Regions from separate parts of the Bacillus sp. WC2503 genome, predicted to be linked through region 1. Evidence: predicted binding sites of a transcription regulator. Region 1 holds the regulator's gene; each other region holds the start of a gene.
The links. The regulator Rex, encoded in region 1, represses fermentation and respiration genes when NADH is low (regulators of the CRP and FNR family bind a similar motif). The targets are predictions, from matches to a motif close to TTGTGAAATATTTCACAA.
Positions count from the first base shown of each region.

Region 2: the regulator Rex is predicted to act here: its motif matches at 4,085-4,102, upstream of nirB (NADPH-nitrite reductase large subunit).
Region 3: the regulator Rex is predicted to act here: its motif matches at 3,511-3,528, upstream of arcA (arginine deiminase).

Region 1 is NZ_JBQYMD010000001.1:4,888,201-4,893,606, forward strand. Features, by position in the region: gene ACUN26_RS25385 (ABC-F family ATP-binding cassette domain-containing protein) at 1-278, opposite strand, end outside; gene ACUN26_RS25390 (redox-sensing transcriptional repressor Rex) at 466-1,095, shown strand; gene ACUN26_RS25395 (YdiK family protein) at 1,125-1,316, opposite strand; gene ACUN26_RS25400 (CPBP family intramembrane glutamic endopeptidase) at 1,313-2,062, opposite strand; gene groES (co-chaperone GroES) at 2,461-2,745, shown strand; gene groL (chaperonin GroEL) at 2,784-4,418, shown strand; gene ACUN26_RS25415 (glycosyltransferase family 39 protein) at 4,748-5,406, shown strand, end outside.
Region 2 is NZ_JBQYMD010000001.1:1,375,424-1,380,829, forward strand. Features, by position in the region: gene ACUN26_RS07240 (uroporphyrin-III C-methyltransferase) at 1-1,271, opposite strand, end outside; gene nirD (nitrite reductase small subunit NirD) at 1,330-1,647, opposite strand; gene nirB (NADPH-nitrite reductase large subunit) at 1,662-4,067, opposite strand; gene ric (iron-sulfur cluster repair di-iron protein) at 4,375-5,082, opposite strand; partial or broken gene ACUN26_RS07260 (DUF3954 domain-containing protein) at 5,159-5,324, shown strand.
Region 3 is NZ_JBQYMD010000001.1:5,031,538-5,036,943, forward strand. Features, by position in the region: gene ACUN26_RS26005 (ABC transporter substrate-binding protein) at 1-401, opposite strand, end outside; gene ACUN26_RS26010 (amino acid ABC transporter ATP-binding protein) at 523-1,245, opposite strand; partial or broken gene ACUN26_RS26015 (HAMP domain-containing protein) at 1,621-1,806, shown strand; gene ACUN26_RS26020 (methyl-accepting chemotaxis protein) at 1,822-2,748, shown strand; gene argR (arginine repressor) at 2,902-3,351, shown strand; gene arcA (arginine deiminase) at 3,621-4,853, shown strand; gene argF (ornithine carbamoyltransferase) at 4,884-5,406, shown strand, end outside.

The DNA of each region.
Region 1 (5,406 bases):
TGTGTAAAGACGGTTAGCATTTCATCCCAAATTGTTAATGATGTTTCTAATCCAGTATTTTGAGCTAAGTACCCAATTGAGACATCTTTCGGTTTTATAATTTCGCCGCCATCATGAGATAATTCACCGGCGATAATTTTTAATAATGTAGATTTTCCGGCTCCATTTCGTCCAACTAAAGCGATACGATCTTTCGTTTGCACTTCCAATTTTATGTTTGCAAGAATCGTTTCGGCACCGTATAATTTTGAAAGCCCGTTTACTTGTAATAAAATCAATGTTTTCACCTCAAATAATTTCTTAACTTTGCCATGTTTATATTTCTCAATCATACTAAAAATAGTGTATAGTTTAAAATAAAGAGAGAATACTTCTTCTCTTTATTATACAAGGAAATTCATAAGTACTAAACTTCTGTATTCGATTCAAGTATATGAATAAAGATAGGAAGAGAGGAGAGGTTATATGGATCAGCAGAAAATTCCGCAAGCCACTGCTAAACGATTGCCTCTATACTATCGATTTATCCAAAACTTATCTCTTTCTGGTAAGCAACGTGTTTCATCAGCCGAATTGAGTGAAGCGGTAAAGGTTGATTCCGCAACTATTCGAAGAGATTTCTCATACTTTGGAGCATTAGGGAAAAAGGGATATGGATATAACGTAAATTATTTATTATCATTTTTCCGTGAAACACTCGATCAAGATGATATAACACGTGTAGCGCTTATTGGAGTAGGTAATTTAGGGACCGCTTTCTTACATTATAATTTCACGAAAAACAATAATACAAAAATTGAAATGGCATTTGATGTTAGTGAAGAGAAAGTTGGAACAGAAATCGGGGGTATTCCTGTATATCATTTAGATGAATTAGAAGAAAGGTTATCAAATGATATACAAGTGGCAATATTAACAGTACCCGCTACAGTAGCGCAATCTGTAGCCGATAGATTGGCAGAAACAAACGTGCACGGTATTTTAAACTTCACACCAGCACGCTTAAATGTGTCAGAGAATATAAGAATTCATCATATTGATTTAGCTGTAGAGCTACAAACGCTTGTTTACTTTTTAAAGAATTATCCACAATAAAACGCAGAGGAGGTGACCTCTGCGTTTTATTATTGTTTTTTCTTTGTGAATTTCACTAATATAAGGCGAAGTGCCAAATTAAAATCAATTGTTGCCATAACTGCAAATAGTATTGTCCACATATTCCAGATTGTATCTGTCACGTTCGTAATGGCGAAACGTGTAAAGATACATCCGAGAAGGAAATACAATGCAGCCATGAACAATGGTGAGTTTCTCATACAAAAAATCCTCCGATAAAGCCTTGCATTTTTTCAGCTTCTTTAATCATTTCTTGAATTTGTTCATTGCTCATGAAAATCTGTCCAATGGCAACTAATGTATTCATTGCTACATGGGCTGCTATAGGAACGATAATGCGTTTCGTTTTTACATATAAGAAGGCGAATACGAGCCCCATAGAAGTGTATACCAATAGGTGAGTAAAATCAAAATGAATCGCTGCGAATACGAGTGAACTAATAATAGCAGCAACGAAGAAATTAAATCTCTTATAAAGTGTACCAAATAAAATTTTTCTAAATACGATTTCTTCTAAAATAGGTCCGATTATAGATATAACAATAAGGAACCAAGGTGTCGTTCTTGCGATGTCCATAAGTCGGTCTGTATTCTCAGATCCAGGTGTAATCCCTAATAGATACATTTCAATCATACCTGCAATACTTTGTGAGATGATTGCTAAGAAGAACCCGATAAAAATCCACCCGATTGTAGCTGGAACAGAAGAGCGCATTGCATCTAAATGCCTGTCACGAATATCTGTTCTAAGTAACCAAATTACAACGCATAGTGCAATGAAAAAGCTAATAATAGACCAATGTCCGGTTATTAGTTGAAACTTTTCCTCGTTGGTAAATCCTCTATTATCGTATAGTCCGGTTTTCAGAAGAAGTGGTAATCCGGCAATACCCGACAATTGCATTAAAATGTATGTAACGATAATCCACCAATATTGTTTCTTCAAATGGTTTAACCATCCTTTCTAACTCTAGTGTATGAGATAAGGCAGGATAACATGTAATATGCTACCTACGATATAAACTTTCATTCGAATTATGTTTTTTTTGTAAATCTGCATTGGAAATTAAAATAGAAGACAGGAAAAAGTTGTGTGTGTAGCGAAAACAACTTAGGGTGTCTTTCATATTGTAACATACGAGTAGTGGAAACAACGATTCATATAGTAAAGGTAGTAGAAGAAGGATTTTATATAGAAGAGTATATATAGTAATTTGCGAAAAAATTATGATTTTTTTACTTGCAAAAGAAATTGAGATTATTTATTATTATAAGTGTGTTAGCACTCGGGTGACTCGAGTGCTAATAAAAAATTTACATAACACAATGAGGAGGTTATTGTTCATGCTAAAGCCATTAGGTGATCGCGTTGTAATTGAGCTTGTTCAAGCAGAAGAAAAAACAGCAAGTGGTATTGTATTACCAGACACTGCAAAAGAAAAACCACAAGAGGGTAAAGTTATTGCAGTAGGTACTGGTCGAGTGCTTGAAAATGGTGAGCGTGTTGCTTTAGAGGTAGCAGCAGGTGATCTTATCATCTTCTCAAAATATGCAGGTACTGAAGTAAAATACGAAGGTACAGACTACTTGATTTTACGTGAAAGTGACATTTTAGCAGTTATCGGTTAATTATATAAATCTTAAAAATTCCAAGGGGGTCAATTATTATGGCAAAAGATATTAAATTTAGTGAAGAAGCACGTCGTTCGATGCTTCGCGGTGTCGACACTCTTGCAAACGCAGTAAAAGTAACGCTTGGACCAAAAGGTCGTAACGTTGTACTTGAGAAAAAATTCGGTTCACCACTTATTACAAATGATGGTGTAACAATCGCAAAAGAAATCGAATTAGAAGATGCATTCGAAAACATGGGTGCAAAATTAGTAGCAGAAGTTGCTAGCAAAACAAACGATGTAGCTGGTGACGGAACGACAACTGCAACTGTATTAGCGCAAGCTATGATTCGTGAAGGTCTTAAAAACGTAACAGCTGGTGCAAACCCAATGGGTCTTCGTAAAGGTATCGAAAAAGCTGTTACTGCTGCAATTGAAGAATTAAAAGCGATTTCTAAACCAATTGAAGGTAAATCTTCTATCGCACAAGTAGCTGCTATTTCTGCGGCTGACGAAGAAGTAGGTCAATTAATCGCTGAAGCAATGGAGCGCGTTGGTAACGACGGCGTTATTACTTTAGAAGAATCTAAAGGATTCACAACGGAATTAGACGTAGTAGAAGGTATGCAATTTGATCGTGGATATGCATCTCCTTACATGATTACTGATTCTGACAAAATGGAAGCTGTTCTTGATAACCCATATATCTTAATTACTGACAAAAAGATTTCTAACATCCAAGAAATCTTACCAGTATTAGAGCAAGTGGTACAACAAGGTAAACCACTTCTTATCATTGCTGAAGATGTAGAAGGCGAAGCTTTAGCTACATTAGTAGTGAACAAACTTCGTGGTACATTCAATGTAGTGGCTGTTAAAGCTCCTGGATTTGGTGACCGTCGTAAAGCAATGCTAGAAGATATCGCAATCTTAACTGGTGGCGAAGTAATCACTGAAGAATTAGGACGTGACTTAAAATCTGCTACAGTTGAATCTTTAGGACGCGCTGGTAAAATCGTTGTAACGAAAGAAAACACAACTGTAGTTGAAGGTATTGGAAACACACAACAAATCGAAGCTCGCATCGGTCAAATCCGTGCGCAATTAGAAGAAACAACTTCTGAATTCGATCGTGAAAAATTACAAGAGCGTCTTGCTAAATTAGCTGGTGGCGTAGCAGTAATTAAAGTAGGTGCAGCAACTGAAACTGAGTTAAAAGAGCGCAAACTTCGCATTGAAGATGCACTTAACTCAACTCGTGCAGCAGTAGAAGAAGGTATCGTTGCAGGTGGTGGTACTTCACTTATGAACGTATACACGAAAGTAGCTTCTATCGTAGCTGAAGGCGACGAAGCAACAGGTATCAACATCGTACTTCGTGCACTAGAAGAGCCAGTTCGTCAAATCGCAATCAACGCTGGTCTAGAAGGATCTGTAGTTGTAGAGCGTCTAAAAGGCGAAAAAGTAGGCGTTGGTTTCAACGCAGCTACTGGCGAATGGGTTAACATGCTTGAGTCTGGTATCGTAGATCCAGCTAAAGTAACTCGTTCTGCACTTCAAAACGCAGCATCTGTTGCAGCTATGTTCTTAACAACTGAAGCTGTAGTTGCTGATAAGCCAGAACCAAATGCACCAGCAATGCCTGACATGGGCGGCATGGGCATGGGCGGTATGGGCGGAATGATGTAATAAGCATCACTCTGTGAAGCTGTTCAATGTATAAATAGTTAATTAGAAGAAGGCTACTTCCTTGATAAAAGGAGGTAGTCTTTTTTGTTGTTAAGATGTATATAAAAGGTTTCTGGAAGGTCGCAAGTTTAGAGAGAGAATGGAGGGGAATATTCAAGCTTCTTTTATTACGATAATATTCAATATAATTCCAATTGAATATATAATTCTTTTAACATTTATGATACAGTCAAAAGGGATTTTTCTTATTTTTTAGTCGAGATAATAAGTCTCCTAGTTCTTATTGTCTATGAGAGAAGATGGCGGTAGCCTAGTTAGTGAGGTATATGATGCAGATTAAAGAAAATTTGGGTAGAAACATTTTTTCGAAAATATTAGTAGTATGTGGTTTGGCGATGTTTATCATTACACTTTATAGTTCATTTCAAATAGAGAAATCTACCTATTCTTCGGTCGCTGTGTTAATTCTGGAGATAGTAGCAACTATTTTGGTGCTCGGAATAATATCATTTTTAGCAAATCGTTTTTTAACAGTTAATCAATTTTTGCTCATTCTCATAGTTACAGCCTTTGCAATTAGGTTGTTATGGATCATTTTTGAAAAAACAGTACCTATCTCGGATTTTTCTGTAATGTATGAAAGTGCTCAACAAGCTGTAAAGGGTAATTTTGCATTTATTACAGATGAATACTATATGAGTTGGACATACCAATTGGGATTCACATATTATGAGGCTATATTAATAAAATTTTTTGGTAATCATCTGTTTATATTGAAGTTATTTAATATTTTTTGGAGCGTAGGTACTGCCGTGATTATTTATTTTATGGGTAAAACCATTTTTAATGAATACAGTGCGAGAACTGCGGCAATATTTTACGCGTTTTACATACCTAATATTATCTATAGCTCTGTATTAACAAATCAATATATTTCTACCTTTTTCTTTTTTTTAGGACTGTATGTTTTAATTACAAAAGGTTTTTC
Region 2 (5,406 bases), 3.5 Mb from region 1:
GATAAAAAAGTATCAATTGAGGCACGCCCTTCAAACACAATGCTATCCCATGAGAATTCAGAAAGTATACGAGAATGAACTTCATCGAAACGATGATCAATTGTATACTCATGAGTCATCATATAGGAGCCAGCACCAATTTTCTCTTGAATAAAAGCAATTCGGTTAATATTTCTGCCTAAATAAACAGTTGTATGGGAAGAGAACTTTGCTTGTTTACTTAGTAGCCCATATTGCATAAGTTTTTCTTGAGTGGCAACATTCATGTGCTGCAGCTCTGCCTGTAAGGAACGAATATCTTTCTGGTATTTACTACATGCTTGCATCAAGATTTCTACACTTTCAGCTGAACAAAAAACAAGGCGATCAACGTTAAAAATTTCATTGATTTGTTCAAGTGTTAATGTATATTCTTCCTTTTTGAAAGTTGGAATTTGATATATTTCTGCACCGGTTTCTTGTAACCTTTGCTTCATTACACTTGTTTTATTTGTTGCAGATGCAAATAAAACTTTTTTACCATGTAATGGTTTACGTTCTTTCCAAGCGATTTGATTACGTAAGGAAACGACATCACCAACAATCGTCATGGAAGGGTTAGAAATATTTTCGGTTTTGACGTTATGAACAATGGTTGCTAGAGTCCCTGTGACAACGCGCTGTTTCCCAGTTGTACCCCATTCAATGACTGCTGCGGGTGTATCTTCTTTTTTTCCTGCTTGTAGTAAGTTTTCACAAATGGTAGGTAAGTTTTTTATACCCATGTAGTAGGCGATTGTGTCGCTATTGTGGGATGAATTATATTTTCCATAATCGGCCAAAGGACCTTTTGCATGTCCAGTTAGTAAAGTGACGCTATTACTGTAGTTACGGTGGGTGAGGGGGATACCTGCATAGCTACTAGCGGCGATGCTAGATGTAATACCTGGTACAATTTCATACGGAATGTTCGCAGATGCTAAAGTTTCTGCTTCTTCACCAACACGACCAAAAATAGAGGGATCTCCACCTTTTAAGCGTACAACGGTTTTTCCTTCTTTCGCAAATTGAAGGAGGTGGGCGTTAATCATTTCTTGTCGCATAGTATGATTTTTCGGCATTTTTCCGCAATAAATAAGTTCGCATGTTTCTTTTGTATAATGAAGAAATCTAGGATTTAATAAGCGGTCATATAAGACGATATCTGCACGCTTTAAGCAGTCTATCGCTTTTTTTGTAATAAGCCCTTCATCACCTGGTCCTGCACCAACTAAATATACATATCCGTTCATATTCACACCTCATCTATTTTTATTTAAAAGGAAGCCAGGGGAGGCTTCCTTTTGTAAATTACATGTTGATATAAATGTCACCATCAATAACTTCTACTTCGTACGTTTGAATACAACCGTCATCAGGTTTTTGAACTTCACCCGTTATTAATGAAATTTTCCAATCATGTAGTGGACAAAATACGAATTCTCCAGATACAATTCCTTCAGCTAATGGACCGTTTTTATGAGGACAACGATTTTCTACAGCGCGAATATCGCCATTTGAAAGGCTGAATAGGGCGATAGACGTACCTTTCATTTGCACCTCTTTACCAATTTGAATAGGAAGGTCTTCCGCACGCATAATTTTTATTTTTTCTTTCGTTTGTAACATATACTGCACGCTCCTTATTTTACAGTTTCTACTTCATACATCGCTTTTAATGAATTCGTTTCTAGTGCTTGTCCCCATGCTTCCGTATATGTGCTACGAGCTGTTTGGAAACGCTCATTTAACTTAGTGACCATATTTGTATCTTGCAGTATTTCTTTTATATGATCGAAGCCTAATCGTTCTGTCCAGTAGGCAGTGCGTTCTCCGTAAATACCAGTTTCACGATAATATTGCATGTAAGCTGTAGCGATGCGAAGAACATCATCTTCAGTAGGGACAATCATTACAAAATCAGCTTCACGCACTTCCGTACCACCATTTCCGCCGATATATAGTTGATATCCATTTTCGACACAAACAACGCCAAAATCTTTCGTAAGTACTTCCGCACAGTTACGTGGGCAGCCCGTTACACCCATTTTCATTTTATGAGGTGTATCTACCATTTCTAATGATTGTTCGAGTAGCATACCAAGCCCTAATGAATCTTTCGTACCGAAACGACAGAAACGAGAACCAACACACGATTTTACATTACGAAGTGATTTTGAATACGCATATCCAGAAGTCATATGTAAGTCAGCCCATACGTTAGGTAAATCTTGTTTCTTAACACCATATAAACCGATGCGACTTGCGCCTGTAATTTTCACAAGAGGAACATCATACTTTTTCGCAACTTCAGCAATTTTCATTAAATCATCTGCAGTTGTAACGCCTCCGTACATACGTGGAATAACAGAGAATGTACCATCATGCTGAATGTTACCATTCATTCTTTCATTAACGTAACGGGATGATTTATCATCTTCATATTCTTCTGGAATCGCCATACGTAAATAGTAATTTAAAGCAGGACGACATTTCGAACATCCGTCTTCATGTGCAAAACCGAGTACATTTCGTACTTCTTTTGGCGATTTTAAACCTTTCTCATGAATCGCTTCTACGACTTCATCACGTGATAAAGTTGTACATCCACACATACCGGCAGATTGTGCTGAGGCATCAAACGCATCTCCAAGTGTATGAGATAAAATTTGTTCTACAAGTGGACGACATTTACCACAAGAACCGGCGGCTTTCGTGCAGCCTTTTACTTCTTCAAAAGTCGTTAACTCTTGTTCTAAAATGGCATGTACGATTGTGCCTTTCGTAACACCATTACATCCACAAATCGTGTCATCCGCACTCATTGTAGCAACGTCAAGTTCACATTCTTCACCAGCTTTGTGAAGAATGGAAGCAGGTGTATATTCTTGTATATCTTCTTCTTTCTTTAACATACTAAAGAGGCGTGTACCATCAGCTGTGTCACCATATAAAACGATACCGGCGACTTTATTGTCACGAATTAATACTTTTTTATAGGAACGTTTACATTCATCAAAGATGGATATTGCTTTCGTTTGATCATCTTCATAGATTTGGCCAGCAGAGAATAAATCACAACCTGCAACTTTTAATTGCGTACCGACGATGCTGCCTGTATATCCATCAGTTTGTAAATTCGTTATATGTTTTGCTAATATTGCACCTTGTTCATATAGAGGAGCAACAAGGCCATAGGCGATACCGTCATGCTCTGCACATTCACCAACGGCATAAATGGATTCATCATTTGTTAGCATATAGTCGTTGACTACAATACCGCGATTTACAATTAAACTAGCATCTTTTGCTATTTGCGTATTCGGGCGTATCCCGACTGCCATTACAATTAAATCACAATCTACAACTTCACCATCTTCAAATTGAATGCCCTCAACATGGTCTGTACCAAGAATTTTTACCGTTTTCTTTTCCATGAGAAATTTCATGCCTTGTGCTTCTAAATCTTCACGAAGGAGAGAAGCTGCTTTTGTATCTAGTTGTTGCTCCATTAAGCTCGGCATTAAATGAACAACATGTACGTTCATTCCTAAATCAATAAGACCTCTTGCGGCTTCTAAGCCAAGTAACCCACCGCCGATGACAACGGCTTTTTTCTTATCTTTAGCAGTATCAATCATAAATTGTGTATCTTCAATTGTTCGAAATCCTGTCACACCAGGAAGGGTAGAACCTTCAACAGGTAAAATAAAAGCACTAGAACCTGTTGCGATAATGAGTTTGTCATATGTAAGAGTACGATTCTTTTCTGTGATAATGATTTTTTCTTCTCGGTTAATACTTTGAACTCTTTCGTTTGTATACAAGGTTATTTCATTTTCTTCGTACCAACTGTAGTCATTCATAATGATATCTTGCATATTTGTTTTGCCTTGTAAAACATGAGAGAGCATAATGCGATTATAGTTTGGATGTGGTTCATCTCCAAAAATAGTAATCTCATATGAATCACTATCATGTTTTAATATTTCTTCCATACAGCGTATGCCAGCCATACCATTTCCGATCATAACTAAACGTTTTTTCATATTCATTTCCCCTTTTTATGTGAAATGTTGAACAAAGTATATTATGTTTCTATTATAGAAAATAAAAAAAGAGGGAGATGTGATATTTATCACATCTTAATAATGATTCACAAATTGTTAAAATTCGGATTTATGTGGAGAGATAAGTGAAAGGGAATTTTTTATATGGGTAGGTGGGGGAGTGAAGAGACCCGCACCTAATTAAATAATAGTAAGCTGCCCAATGAAATGATAGGGGAAGTGTGACTATTTCTTACACAATGAAAAAGCAGGACATGAGCATGTATACTCATGTCCTGTGCTTTATCTATGCTTTCGTAATTGCACGTGGAAATAAAATGTTATTCTCTAAATGTATATGCTCAAATAAATCAGATTCTAGAGCTTCAAGACGTTGGTAAACAAGTCGATAAGTGCCACAAGCTCCTTCTGGAGGAGTAAAGTCATTTGTCACTTTACGAAGTTCTTTAATAATATTGCCAGCGTGGTTATGTTCATTCTCTAACTCATCCACTACTTTACGTAATTTTGCATAGTTTTCATCAGTTGGATGTTGTTCGAATTCTAAAATTAATGGGAAATCTTCTGTTTCTTCTTTAATTAAATGCTGTTCTAATTCCATCTTAAGTTCATGAAATAGCTTATGAATTTGAGCTAAATGAGGCTGACTAGCTCCATGGACGCGTAATACTTTCGTTACATACGGACTTAATTGTGGCAACTCTTCATTTAAATAGCGATGGTGCTTATTTATAACATAATCAATCAATTCGCGATAAGATGCATTTTTCCAATCAATTTCAGACTCGTTTAATAGTTTTGTTTTATCATAAAGCGTATTTAACTCTGTAAGTACTTCTGTTGCTGATAAATTTCTTTCATTAATTGCATCAATAAGTGGTTTATTACCACCACAACAAAAATCTATTCTATATGATTTAAAAAGATCACTAGCTTTCGGAAATTGTGTAACAATCTCACCGACAATAGAAGTTTCAGTAAATGTATGTTCCATATGAATGCCTCCATAAAGTTTAATGTGATAACTAAACCAAGAATAGCAATATATTAAAATCAATGTGGTGATATAAATCACTTATTATGTGTCAGTTTTGAAAATAAACGGAATATATGTTGTTAAAAATGGTCAGGTCCAACTAATAGAACCACCTCAAGGTGGATTTGGTGAACAATCATTTGTATATTCAAAATGGAAAAGTAATTCGTATGGAAGAGCGAAAAATTCGGTTAATATAATCAAATTTGAATTTTGTTAAGAAATGGGACTACAAGCATCAATAATTATATGGGAAAAAGAGCGTTATCACTGAAATAAAAA
Region 3 (5,406 bases), 140 kb from region 1:
GACGTATTCTTTTTAGCTACGAAAATCTGGGCACCAGAGCGATAATATGGGTTTGAGAAACTAACAGCTTTTAATCGTTCTTCTGTAATGGCCATACTTCCTAATATCGCATCATATTTTTTTGATTGTAGACCTTGAATTAGCGTTTCCCACGGATTTGTAATAGGAGCGGGTTTCATTCCCATCTTTTTCGCGAGCGCCTCACCTATTTCTACATCAAATCCGGCAAGTTTTCCGTCATTTTCTTTATAGTTAAAAGGTTTGTATAATCCACTCATCGCATAACGAAATTCCTTTTCACCATTTGATGAAGTAGTCGAGCTTTCCTTACTACAGGCTCCCAGTATGAATGATGTACATAGTGTAATACTCGCAACAATGGTTAATAGTTTTTTTTTCATAAGACCCCTCCTATATATTGATCATACGGATGGTTTTAAGTATGTTATCGAGATATTTTATTTGGACAATTAGTTGTGCACCGTATGAATGTATTTCTTTACGTTTGAAATAGAAGTTACATTATAAAACGTTACGTAAAAACTGTTTTACTCGTTCATGTGATGGAGCTGAAAAGAATTGCGCTGGCGGAGCATCCTCTACAATTTTTCCGTCATCCATAAAGATGACGCGATCAGCTACATCTCTTGCGAAATTCATTTCATGAGTAACAATCACCATTGTCATTCCTTCTTCAGCAAGTTCTTTCATAACTTGCAATACTTCTCCAACGAGTTCAGGGTCTAAGGCTGAGGTAGGTTCATCAAATAGCATAATTTTAGGATTCATAGCAAGAGCTCGTGCAATCGCAACGCGTTGTTTTTGACCACCTGAAAGTAGGTGAGGAGTTACATCCGCCTTATCTTGTAGGCCGACTTTTTGTAGGAGTTGATTCCCAACGTCCTTCGCGTCTGCTGTTTCCAATTTTTTTACGTGAATAGGTGCTTCTATGATGTTTTCTAGTGAGGTCATATGAGGAAAGAGGTTAAAGTGTTGAAAAACCATACCGACATTTTCACGGACTTTGTTTAAATTTGAATGCTTTGGATCAATTCGTTCACCTTGTAAGTGAATTTCACCTTCATCGTACATTTCTAAAAAGTTAAGACAACGAAGTAATGTACTTTTGCCGGAACCACTGGCACCGATTAAAACAACAACTTCTTTTTCTTTTACTTCTAAATCAATTCCTTTTAAAACATCAAGTGAGCCAAATGATTTTACTAGATTTCGAACTTGAATCATACAAAACCCCCAGTCAAAAATATATTTTACAAATGTTGCCCCTTATTTCTGTTATTAGTCATAAATTGTCAGAATCCTTTATTTTTTTCAGGGGATTTAATATTCAAAGAAATAATGATTTTTAAAATCACTATATCTTTCTATAACGAAAATATGGATAATAATATATAGGTAGTACTTATATTGCTTATAAGAAGGGGGAAAGAAGAGATGGGAAAAGAAAGAAAAACATTTTCCTTTGGCTTGCGTATACAGCTTATGTTATTTACTACAATTCTAGCTTTCATTACATATTCAACAAGTTTAATTTTCATTTACGTTATATATGATTATTTTCAAAGTTATGTAAGTCAAACTGTTTATAATATTATCGTTATGTTATTAGGTGTAGTATGGTCTGGAATTTTAGCGTATGGGGCAGCAATATTTTTAATTAAACCACTTCGAAAGTTGGAAGAAGCAGCAAGGAAAGCGGCTGAAGGTGATATTCGTGAAGATGTCCCATTGCCAAAGACCGATGATGAGATAAAATCTTTAAGTGTTGCATTTAATATGATGCTAGGGAACTTAAGGGGCATGGTAAAAAATATCGATACTACATTTTCGTATACAAATAATCAAGTTCAGCAAATTAGAAAACAAACAGGTGAAGCGACAAAGCAAGCACAAGGTGTGTCTGAAACCCTTGCGGAGATTTCTTCCGGTGCCGAGCAATCAGCAGCATCGATTCAAGCGATCGTTTCTACTGTTGATACAACGACTTCTATTGCAAATGAAGTAGAAGGAAAAGCAAAACAGTCTGACGAGTTGTCTTCAGAAATGGTTCAAGCTTTAGGACAAAGTACACGTGTCTTTACTTCTTTAATTCAAGGTATTCAAACATTGGCGAGAGAAAATGAAGATTCGATGGAAAATGTACAGAAATTAGAAGAGCGAATGAAACAAGTTGAACACATTGTTTCTGTTGTGAGTGAGATTGCTAGCCAAACAAATTTATTAGCACTCAACGCTTCTATTGAGGCAGCTCGTGCAGGAGAGCATGGAAGGGGCTTTGCGGTTGTAGCAGAAGAAGTACGTAAACTTGCTGATGAAAGTGATCATTCCGCAAGAAACATATCGCAGTTATTACGGAATATGCAAGATGAAGTACAGCAAGTCGCATTGAAAATGACAGAGCAGGTGAAGACAGCTAAAGAAGAGGCAAAACGCGGAGAAGCTACAGAATTAATTTTAAAAGAAATGTCATCAAGTGTTATGGAAGTAGCCGATGCAACTAAGCAAATTAGTAATTATATGAATGAACAAGTGAATCACATTTATCAAACAGGAGCACAAACAAAGGCTGTAGCAGCAATTGCGGAAGAAACGTCAGCTGGTTCACAAGAAGTGGCACGTGTGACGTTGCAACAGTCTAAAAATATGATAGCAATCGATCAATTATTAAAAGACTTAGAGAAACAATCAGCGGATTTAAAACAAACAATTGAACGGTTTTCAATGTAAAAGGGAAGAACAGAATGCTGTTCTTCCCTTTTTTTAGCTAGATTTAATATCTACAGTTAAAAAGTATAAACTATGAACGTTTCCGCAACATTCTTTTCTGTCCCTTTCGGATGAAAATTATAGCGAGCTATAATATTAAAAGGGGTGTCTTTTATGAAAAAAGAAAAAAGACAACGATTAATTAAACAATTTGTAAAGGAGTATGAAATAGAGAAGCAAGAAAGATTAGTAGAATTGTTAGCAAAAAAAGATGTATTAGTAACACAAGCTACAGTTTCTCGAGATATTCGTGAGTTAAATTTAACGAAGGTACCTTCTCAAGAAGGATTAATGATATATAAATTTTTCTCAGAAGAGCATTTACAAACTGATATAAAGTTAAAGAAAAAATTACGAGAGGTTGTTGTAAAAATTGATTGTGTAGATCAATTAATGGTTATTAAAACATTACCCGGTAATGCACATGTTATTGGTGTTTTGTTTGATGAGCTAGATTGGAAAGAAAAAATAGGATGTGTATGTGGAAATGATACATGCCTTATCATTTCTCAGTCAAAATCAGATAGGGAGATTTTAGAAGAAAGGTTAAATTTAATTATTTAGATGCAAAATCCTGTTTTTAATAAAAATTAAAAACAGGATTTTTGTTTAAATACGGAAGTTAAATATTCAACATATATGCGTAATATATGTGTTTTTTTATTGAAAAATCGGGATGAAGTGTTATAAAAATACAAATTCATATGATTTTAAAAAAATAACTTGTTTAATATTTCACAATGATAATGTGGATGCTTTCACAAAGATGAAGGCGCGTAGCATTTATTATGTACTTGTAAGACATCAAACATATTTAAAAGGAGGTACAACAAATGAAGCATCCGATACATGTTACTTCAGAGATTGGGGAATTACAAACAGTTTTATTAAAACGACCTGGTAAAGAAGTGGAAAACTTAACGCCAGATTATTTGCAACAATTATTATTTGACGATATTCCATACTTACCAATTATTCAAAAAGAGCATGATTATTTTGCACAAACATTACGCAATCGGGGTGTTGAAGTTCTTTATTTAGAAAAACTAGCTGCTGAGGCATTAGTAGATAAAAAACTTCGAGAAGAATTTGTTGATCGTATTTTAGAAGAAGGACAGGCTGACGTAAATGTTGCACATCAAACTTTAAAAGAATATTTACTTTCCTTTTCAAATGAAGAATTAATTCAAAAAATTATGGGTGGTGTACGGAAAAACGAGATTGAAACAAGTAAGAAGACACATTTATATGAATTAATGGAAGATCATTATCCGTTTTACTTAGACCCAATGCCTAATTTATATTTTACTCGTGATCCAGCAGCTAGCGTGGGCGATGGATTAACGATAAATAAGATGAGAGAACCGGCGCGTAGACGTGAATCATTATTCATGGAGTACATCATTAAATATCATCCAAGATTTGCAAATCACAATGTGCCAATTTGGCTAGATCGTGATTATAAGTTTCCAATTGAAGGTGGCGATGAGCTAATTTTAAATGAAGAAACAATTGCAATTGGAGTATCTGCCCGTACGTCAGCTAAAGCAATTGAACGTTTAGCTAAAAATCTTTTTAGTCGACAAAATAAAATTAAGAAAGTGTTAGCAATAGAAATTCCAAAATGCCGAGCATTTATGCATTTAGATACAGTGTTTACAATGGTTGATTATGACAAGTTTACAATTCACCCAGCCATTCAAGGGCCAAAAGGAAATATGAATATTTATATTTTAGAAAAAGGTCCAGATGTGGAAACTCTTAAAATTACACATCGCACTTCTTTAATGGAAGCATTAAAAGAGGTATTAGGTTTAAGTGAATTAGTTCTTATTCCTTGTGGAGGAGGAGATGCAATTGCTTCCGCTCGTGAACAATGGAATGATGGTTCTAATACATTAGCAATTGCGCCAGGTGTAGTTGTTACATATGATCGCAACTATGTATCCAATACGTTATTGCGGGAACATGGTATAGAAGTCATTGAGGTGCTAAGTTCGGAATTATCTCGTGGGCGTGGGGGTCCACGTTGCATGAGTATGCCAATTGTTCGTAAAGATATTTAGTATAAATAACGGAGAAAGTAGGGATGAAGTATGTTAATGACTAGACCAAATTTAAAAGGAAGAAGTTTTCTAGCTGAAAAAGATTTTACACAAGAAGAATTATTATATTTTCTAGATTTAGCAGCAGAATTAAAAGAGAAAAAGAAAAACGGTGTCTCACATCATTATTTAGAAGGTAAAAATGTAGCGCTATTATTTGAAAAAACCTCTACTCGTACGCGATGTGCATTTACAGTAGCATGTACAGATTTAGGTGCGAACCCTGAATATTTAGGGAAAGGTGATATTCAGCTTGGAAAAAAAGAATCCGTAGAGGATACAGCAAAAGTGTTAGGACGTATGTTTGACGGAATTGAGTTTCGTGGATTTAATCATGAAACTGTAGAATCTTTAGCACAAAATTCTGGTGTACCGGTTTGGAATGGATTAACAGATATGTGGCATCCAACACAAACACTTGCAGATTTATTAACAATTAGAGAACATGTAGGGAAATTAAAAAATGTGAAGCTTGTTTACGTTGGAGATGGACGAAATAATGTTGCTAATAGCT